One region of the Allobosea sp. GW822-FHT05A11 genome, then DNA from elsewhere that is predicted to be linked to it. Evidence: predicted binding sites of a transcription regulator. Region 1 holds the regulator's gene; the other holds the start of a gene.

Evidence for each region. Region 1 encodes PhoB, which activates phosphate uptake and scavenging genes when phosphate is short. Its sites were predicted from a motif close to TGTCATNNANCTGTCAT; they were not measured.
Region 2: the regulator PhoB is predicted to act here: its motif matches at 1,878-1,894, upstream of AC1RLU_RS07720 (RNA degradosome polyphosphate kinase).

Annotation. Positions count from the first base shown of each region.
Region 1 is NZ_JBXAMI010000001.1:436,990-441,404, reverse strand. Features, by position in the region: gene argH (argininosuccinate lyase) at 1-494, opposite strand, end outside; gene AC1RLU_RS02155 (LysR family transcriptional regulator) at 590-1,516, shown strand; gene AC1RLU_RS02150 (SpoIIAA family protein) at 1,574-1,960, shown strand; gene phoB (phosphate regulon transcriptional regulator PhoB) at 1,964-2,671, opposite strand; gene phoU (phosphate signaling complex protein PhoU) at 2,685-3,404, opposite strand; gene pstB (phosphate ABC transporter ATP-binding protein PstB) at 3,428-4,234, opposite strand; gene pstA (phosphate ABC transporter permease PstA) at 4,276-4,415, opposite strand, start outside.
Region 2 is NZ_JBXAMI010000002.1:510,176-514,590, reverse strand. Features, by position in the region: gene AC1RLU_RS07730 (AI-2E family transporter) at 18-1,127, shown strand; gene AC1RLU_RS07725 (P-loop NTPase family protein) at 1,134-1,832, shown strand; gene AC1RLU_RS07720 (RNA degradosome polyphosphate kinase) at 1,954-4,149, shown strand; gene ppx (exopolyphosphatase) at 4,085-4,415, shown strand, end outside.

The DNA.
Region 1 (4,415 bases):
GGCTGCGCGCTCTGGAGATGGGTGAAGCCGGGGCAGACCGAGGCCGCATGCTCCTCCGCCTGATCGGCGATCGCAGCCAGCAACTCCGCCAGCATGCCGGCGAGCGAGCGCGACTTGCTCCGCAGATAGAGCTTGAGATTGTTCGCCGCCTGGTCGTTGCGCGAGCGTCCGGCGCGGAGCTTGGCGCCGGTCGAGCCGACGCGCTCGGTCAGGATACGTTCGATGAAGGTATGGACGTCCTCGTCATCGGGACCGGGCGCGATCCGCCCCGCGACCGTATCGCGGGCGATCCCGTCGAGCGCGGTCAGGATGGTCTGGAGTTCCTCGGCCGTCAGCAGGCCGGCGCGACCGAGTTCGGCCGCATGCGCCTTGCCGCCCGCGACATCCTGCGGCACCAGCCTTGCGTGCTCGCCGGCGGCGCTCGACAGCTTCATCAGCCGCGGGTCCGGCGGCTTGCGGAAGCGGCCGCCCCAGAGTCGGGTCGTCTGGTTCATGATCTCGTTCCTCCCGTCAGGGAAGAATGGCCTCTTGACCGAGAGGCCGGCAAACGAAACGATCTCCGCCGAGATAGTCCAAAAAGGAATACCCCATGGCGGCCAGCCGGCCACCCCCGTCAGCCGCGGCGCTGAGGGCGTTCGCGACCGTCGCAAGGCTGGGCTCGACGGCCCGCGCCGCCCTCGCGGTCAACCTGACCCAGAGCGCGGTGTCCAAGCAGATCCTCTCGCTGGAGCATCACCTCGGCACGGTGCTGTTCGACCGCAGCCCGCTCGGCCTCAAGCTCACCGAAGCCGGCGCGATCTACCTGCCCTATGCGGAAGCCGCGCTGGAGCAGATGGAACGCGGCGCGCGGCGTCTCGCCGAGCGCAACGCCATCGCCCGGCCGATCCGCCTGCACATGGTCGCGATCGCCGGCGAGCGCTGGCTGATGGCGCGCTTTCCGGCCTTCGCCGAGGCCCATCCCGGCGTCGACGTGCAGTTCACCAATTACGTCAGCGAGAGCGAGACGGAGGAACCGGATATCGAGATCGCCCATGGCGTCCCGCCCTGGCCCGGAAAGGAGGCGCATTTCCTCTTCGGCCGCGATGTCGCGCTCGTCGCGGCGCCCAGCCTGATCGAGCGGATGGGCGGTTTCCGCCGCGCTGCCGATATCCAGAAGATGACCCTGCTGCAGCACTATCAGATGCCGACCTTCTGGGCCGAGTTCACCGAAGCGCATGATCTGCGCGGCGCAGTGCCAGAGCATACCGTGCGCTACGGCTATTATTCCGTGATCACCAGCGCCGCCGTCGCCGGCCTCGGCCTCGCGCTGGCGCCACGCTGCTACGTCGCCGACGAGCTTGCCTCCGGCGCGCTCGTCAATCCGCTGGGGCTCGGCTTCACCAGCGCCATCGGCTGCTGGCTGACGCGGCCGCTCGACCAGCCGCCGCGGCCCGGGCTGGATGCCTTCATCGCCTGGCTGCGGGCCGAGGCCGAGAGCTTCGACGCAGCGACGCGCGCGCCGCCCCCTTACGTCTGACCCGACCCGGCGAAACCTCCCCCTCGCCTGCGCGTTGTCACCCGAGGAGGAGGAGCCATGCTCACCATTCTGCCCGCCCCCGACCATGTCGCCGCCTATCGGCTGTCGCAAACGCTCACGGCTGAGGATCTCGACGCCATCATGGCCGATATCGACGCCCGGCTCGAACGTCACGAGAAGCTCGGCATCCTCGCCGACATGACCGATTTCACCGACATGACGCTGGCCGCGGCCTGGAAGGACGCGCGCTACAGTCTCGGCAAGCTCTGGGAGCTCAGGCGCTTCCCCAAGGAGGCCGTGATCACCGACAAGGGCTGGCTCGCCGGCTTCGTCGATCTGCTCGACCCGGCGATCCCCTTCGTCAAGGTCCGCGCCTTCAAGCCCGAGGACTATGACAAGGCCCTGACCTGGGCCGGCGATATCGAGGGCGGCCCGAACGCCTGAGGCTTACGCGGCGCCGCTGCGCGCGAAGGTCTCGTCGAAGGCGTAACCCGCGCCGCGCACGGTGCGCAGCGGGTCCTTGGCGTCGCCCGGCGTGATCGCCTTGCGCAGCCGCCCGACATGGACGTCGACCGTGCGCTCGTCGATATAGACGTCGCGGCCCCAGACGGCGTCGAGGAGCTGGGCGCGCGAATAGACCCGGCCCGGCGCCTGCATCAGGAATTCCAGCAGGCGGAACTCGGTCGGGCCGAGATGCAGTTCGCTCCCGGCGCGCCGGACGCGGCGCGTCGTGCGGTCGAGTTCGAGATCGCCGGCCGCGAGCAACCCTGCGACATGGCCAGGCTTCGCTCTGCGAAGAAGCGCCTGGATGCGGGCGATCAGCTCCGGCAGCGAGAACGGCTTCACGACATAGTCGTCGGCGCCGGTCGCAAGCCCACGCACGCGCTCGGTCTCCTCGCCGCGCGCCGTCAGCATGATGATCGGCACGCGCTCGGTATCGCGCCGCGAGCGCAGCCGGCGGCAGAGCTCGATGCCGGAGAGGCCCGGCAGCATCCAGTCGAGCAGGACCAGATCGGGCGTGGAATCGCGCAGATGCAGCTCGGCGTCATCCCCGCGCGCGACGCTGTCGACCTCGAAGCCCTCAGCTTCGAGATTGTAGCGCAGCAGCAGGGTGAGCGGCTCCTCGTCCTCGACGATCAGGATACGTGCGGCCATGATGGCTTCGACCTCAGTTTCCCGTCACCGCTTCGACCTCGATATTGGTCGTGTCGAGCTTCGGCCGGTTCACGTCGAGGGAATCGCCGGTGACGAGGTAATGGATCGTCTCGGCGATATTGGTGGTGTGGTCGCCGATGCGCTCGATATTCTTGGCGCAGAACAGCAGATGCGTGCAGAAGGTGATGTTGCGCGGGTCCTCCATCATATAGGTCAGGAGTTCGCGGAACAGCGAGGTGTAGAGCGCGTCGATCTCGTCGTCGCGCTTCCAGACCTCGAGCGCCTTCTGCTCGTTGGTCGCGGCATAGGCGTCGAGCACGTCCTTGAGCTGGGCCTGCACGAGGCGGCTGATATGCTCGAGACCGACGACCGCACGATGCGGCGGCTGGAACTGCCCGGCGATGGCGACGGCGCGCTTGGCGATGTTCTTGGCGAGATCGCCAACGCGCTCGATGTCGGAAGCGAGGCGGATCGCCGAGATCAGCTCGCGCAGGTCCTGCGCCAGCGGCTGGCGCCGGGCGATGGTGAGCACGGCCTTTTCCTCGACCTCGCGCTGGAGGTTGTCGAGGCGCTGGTCGGCCGAGATGATCTTCTGGGCGAGCGCGGTGTCGCGGCGAACCAGCGCGACCGTGGAATCGCCCAGCATGCGCTCGGCCATGCCGCCCATTTCAGCGAGGCTGCGGCGGATGCCTTCGAGATCGGTGTCGTAGGAGCGGACGATGTGGTCGGTCATAGGGGTGTCCTCCTCGTCGCCGCTTAGCCGAAACGGCCGGTGACGTAGTCCTGGGTCTGCTTCTTGGCCGGGTTCATGAAGATCGTGTTGGTCGGCGCGAACTCGATGACCTCGCCGAGATACATGAACGCGGTGTACTGCGAGATGCGCGCCGCCTGCTGCATGTTGTGCGTCACGATCGCGATGGTGAAGTCGCTCTTGAGCTGCTCCAGCAGGTCCTCGATCTTGCCGGTCGAGATCGGGTCGAGCGCCGAGGTCGGCTCGTCGAACAGGATCACTTCCGGCTTCTGCGCGATGGTGCGCGCGATGCAGAGGCGCTGCTGCTGGCCGCCGGAGAGGCCCATGCCGGAGCTCTTCAGCTTGTCCTTGACCTCGTCCCAGAGCGCGGCGCGGCGCAGCGCGCCCTCGACACGGTCGTCGAGCTCGGATTTCGGCGGCTTCTCGTAGAGGCGGATGCCGAAGGCGACGTTGTCGTAGATCGACATCGGGAACGGCGTCGGCTTCTGGAACACCATGCCGACCCGCGAACGCAATTCGTTCACGTCGACGTCGTTCGAGATGATGTTGCGGCCGTCGAGCATGATCTGCCCTTCCGCGCGCTGCTCCGGATAGAGCGAGTAGATGCGGTTGAAGATGCGCAGCAGGGTCGACTTGCCGCAGCCGGACGGGCCGATCAGCGCCGTGACGTGACGATCACGGAAGTCGAGATTGATGTTCTTCAGCGCCTTGTGCTCGCCGTAGTAGAAATCGAGGTTCTTCACCGCGATCCGGACGGGCGCCTCGGCATCGAGCGACTGGGGGGAGAGTTCAAGGGTCGAAAGCATCGACATTAAGTCCTCAAGGTCGGTCGCGACCGGGTTGGTTTCAAGCTCTACTTGCTGCCGGCGACGATGCGCCGGGCAACGAGCGAGAGCACGAGGATCGAGACGGTGATGATGAGCGAACCGGCCCAGGCGAGCTGCTGCCAGTTCTCGTAAGGGGCGGAGGCGAACTGGTAGATCGTCACAGGCA
Region 2 (4,415 bases), on a different contig from region 1:
GCGAGAGAGGCTGATCGATGACGTTGCAGCGCCAGATCGGCTTCTGGGTCGGCTCCCTTCTCGTATTCGTCCTGGTTCTGGTGATGCTGCGGGACGTGATGCTGCCCTTCATCGCGGCACTGGCGCTGGCCTATCTGCTCGACCCGCTCGCCGACAGGCTGGAGCGCATGGGCATGAACCGGTTGGCGGCGACGATCGTCATCCTCGTCGTATTCCTGCTCATCTTCGTGCTGGGGCTGGTGCTGCTGGCGCCGCTGCTCGGCCAGCAGCTTGCCGGGCTCGTCGCCCGCCTTCCGGGCGACGCCGCCAAGCTGCAGGCGCTGGTGCTGGAGAAGGGGGCGCCCTGGCTGGAGCGCTTCGGCGGCGCCGACCTGACCAAGGAAGCGCAGAACTCGCTCGGCAATCTCGTCGGGGACGGCATGAAATGGGTCGGCGGCCTGCTGCAATCGCTTTGGAGCGGCGGCACAGCCATCGTCGGGGTGTTCTCGCTCCTGGTGCTGACGCCGGTCATCGCCTTCTACCTGCTGGTCGACTGGGACCGCATGGTCGCGACCGTCGATAGCTGGCTGCCGCTCGACCATCGCGACACCATCCGCAGCCTGCTGCACGAGATGGACATGGCGATCGCCGGCTTCCTGCGCGGGCAGGCACTGGTCTGCGTTCTGCTTGGTGGCTTCTATGCGATCGGCCTCAGCGTCATCGGCGTGAATTTCGGCGCGCTGATCGGCATCATCTCGGGTTTCCTCTCCTTCATTCCCTATGTCGGCTCGCTGACCGGGCTGGTGCTTTCGGTCGGTGTCGCGACGGTGCAGTTCTGGCCGGACTGGACCTGGCCGCTGGCGACGCTCGGCGTCTTCCTGGCCGGGCAATTCCTCGAAGGAAATATCTTCCAGCCGAAATTCGTCGGTGATTCCATCGGCGTGCACCCGGTCTGGCTGATGTTCGCGCTGCTTGCCTTCGGCTCGCTGTTCGGCTTCGTGGGCTTGCTGCTTGCCGTGCCGCTCGCGGCTGTCATCGGCGTGCTCTGCCGCTTTGCCCTGAGGCAATATCTCGCCAGCAATCTCTATCACGGCGGCGATGCCACCCGCTCTGCGGCGGCAAAGGCGCGCGTCGACGCCGACGCCTGAGCCGCCATGTCCGACATTCCGCCACGCCCGCGCCAGCTCGCCTTCGACCTGCCGGTCGACAGCCGCCATGGCGTCGAGGATTTTCTCGTCGGCTCTTCCAACGAGGCGGCTTACAGCCTGATCGAGAGCTGGCCAGCCTGGCCGGAGGCCTGGCTGCGCTTGACCGGGCCGGAAGGGGCCGGCAAGACCCATCTTGCCGCGATCTGGGCCCGCGCCGCCCATGCCTGGACGATTTCGGCAGCGGAGCTGAACGAGGCGGAGGTGCCCCACCTCGTGTCCGGCGGGGCGCTGGTGATCGAGGATTGCGATGCCGGCCGCCTCGACGAGCGAGCCCTGTTTCACCTGATGAACGCAATCAAGGCGCGCGGCGGCTTCCTGCTGCTGACGGCGCGAAGCGCGCCCGATCTCTGGGGCGTTAGCGTGCCGGATCTGCTGTCGCGACTCCGGCTGGCGCCGGCCGCGACGATCGAACCGCCGGATGACGGGCTGCTGCGGGCACTGCTGGTCAAGCTCTTCATCGACCGCCAGCTCGTGGTCGATATCGCCGTGATCGACAGCTTGGCCATGCGGATGGAACGTTCCTTCGCCGCCGCGCGGCAGGTCGTCGATCGGCTCGACCGGCTCGCGCTCGAACGCGGACGCCGGGTGACGCGCCCGCTGGTGCAGGAGGCGCTGGCGGAACTGTTCCCGGAGGAGCCGGGTTGAACCCGGCCATCTCTGCGCAGGCCGCATGCTTCAAATCATGTCGCTTGTCATCGAACCGTCGCACTAGAATGGCTTCAACGGCGGCATGAGCGGCAAGACGACCAGGACGCGAGTGAAGCGCATGACCCTCGACACGGTGATCGACGAGTCGGAGAAGCTCTCCAGCGAGGCTGATGCGGCGCCCCTGCGCCAGCAGCCGGAGCGTTTCATGAACCGCGAGCTCTCCTGGCTCCAGTTCAACCGCCGCGTCATGGAGGAGGCTTCCAATCGCAGCCACCCGCTGCTGGAGCAGCTGCGCTTCCTCTCGATCTCCGCGAACAATCTCGACGAATTCTTCATGGTCCGCGTCTCCGGCCTGCGCGAGCAGCTCAAGGCCGGCGTGACCACGCGCAGCCAGGATGGCCTGACGCCAGCCGGCCAACTCGTCGCCATCGGCGAGGCCGTCGCGGCACTGACCGCCGACCAGCAGGCGCGCTGGGCCGAATTGCGCCATGAGCTGCACGAGAACCGCATTCACCTGCTCCAGCCCGGCGATATCGGCGCGCAGGACCGGATCTGGCTGGAGGACTACTTCCTCAATTACATCTTCCCGGTGCTGACGCCGCTGGCGATCGACCCGGCGCACCCCTTCCCCTTCATTCCCAATCTGGGCTTCACCATCGCGCTGGCGCTGGAGCGCAAGAATGATGGCCGTCAGCTCGACGCGTTGATCCGCGTGCCGACCAAGATCGACCGCTTCATCGAATTGCCGGATCTGGCGCGCGAGGGTTTGCATCGCTTCATCGCGCTCGACGACGCGGTCTCGCTGTTCATCAGCAAGCTCTTCCCCGGCTACGAGGTGAAGGGGGCGGGTTCCTTCCGCATCATCCGCGATTCCGATCTCGATATCGAGGAGGAGGCCGAGGACCTCGTCCGCGTCTTCGAAACCATGCTGAAGCAGCGCCGCCTCGGCGTGGTGATCCGGCTCGAGCTCTCGACCGGCATGCCTGACCATCTGCGCCGTTTGATCGTGCGCGAGCTCAAGGTCGACAGCGACGAGGTCGTCGAGGTCAACGGCCTGATCGGCCTGACCGAACTCTCGCAGCTCGTCGGCGTCGACCGGCCGGACCTGAAGTTCAAGCCGTACAATGCCCGTTTCCCCGAGCGTATCCGCGAGCATGGCGGCGATTGCTTCGCTGCGATCCGCCAGAAGGACCTGCTCGTCCACCATCCCTATGAGAGCTTCGACGTCGTCGTGCAGTTCCTGCAGCAGGCGGCGCGCGATCCCAATGTCGTCGCGATCAAGCAGACGCTCTACCGCACCTCATCGAACTCGCCGATCGTCAAGGCGCTGACGGAAGCGGCCGAGGCCGGCAAGTCGGTGACGGCACTGGTCGAGCTTAAGGCCCGCTTCGACGAGGAAGCCAATATCCGCTGGGCCAAGGAGATGGAGCGGGCCGGCGTCCAGGTCGTCTATGGCTTCATCGAGCTCAAGACCCACGCCAAGCTCTCGCTGGTGGTGCGCCGCGAGGCCGGCCAGCTCGTCAGCTACTGCCATATCGCGACCGGCAACTACCACCCGATCACGGCGCGCATCTATACCGACGTCTCCTTCTTCACCGCCGATCCGGTGATCGCGCAGGACGTCGCCCGCGTCTTCAACTTCATCACCGGCTATGCCGAGCCGGCCGGGCTGGAGCGAATGGCCGTCTCGCCGACTGGTCTGAAGCAGCGTCTGCTCGCCGACATCGCCGAGGAGGTCGCCCATGTGAAGGCCGGCCGCAAGGGCGCGATCTGGGGCAAGTGCAATTCGCTGGTCGACCCGGAGATCATCGACGCGCTCTATGACGCGAGCCAGGCCGGCGTCGAGATCGACTTCGTCGTGCGCGGCATCTGCTGCCTGCGGCCGGGCGTGCCCGGCTTGTCCGAGAATATCCGCGTCAAGTCGATCATCGGCCGCTTCCTCGAGCATACGCGCATCTACGCTTTCGGTGCCGGCCACGGCATGCCCGGACCCAAGGCCAAGATCTACATCTCCTCGGCCGATCTGATGCCGCGCAATCTCGATCGCCGCGTCGAGGCGCTGACCCCGATCCTGAATCCGACGGTGCATCAGCAGTTGCTGGATCAGATCATGTTGGCCAACCTGCTCGACAACGAGCAGAGCTGGACGATATTGCCCGATGGCGGCTCGCGCCGCATTGTCCCCGCGCCGAACGAAGAGCCGTTCAATGCGCATAAGTACTTCATGACGAACCCGAGTCTGTCCGGACGTGGAAAATCGCTCTCCAATTCAAGTCCCCGCTCCCTCGCACGCCGAGGGGGACGCAAGGCCTGAGCCCAGGCACGCGCCGGGGCGGCTCGCGCTCTCGCATACCATCGCCATCGTCGATATCGGCTCGAACTCGGTCCGTCTTGTCGTCTACGAGATGCTGGCGCGCGCGCCCGCCCAGGTCTTCAACGAGAAGGAGATGGCGGGTCTCGGTCGCCAGGTCGCCACGACCGGGCGCCTCGCCGACGATGCCATCGCCAAGGCGATCAACGCGCTGGTCCGCTTCCGCATCCTCTGCGAAGCCATGCATGTCGGGGAACTCCGCGTCATCG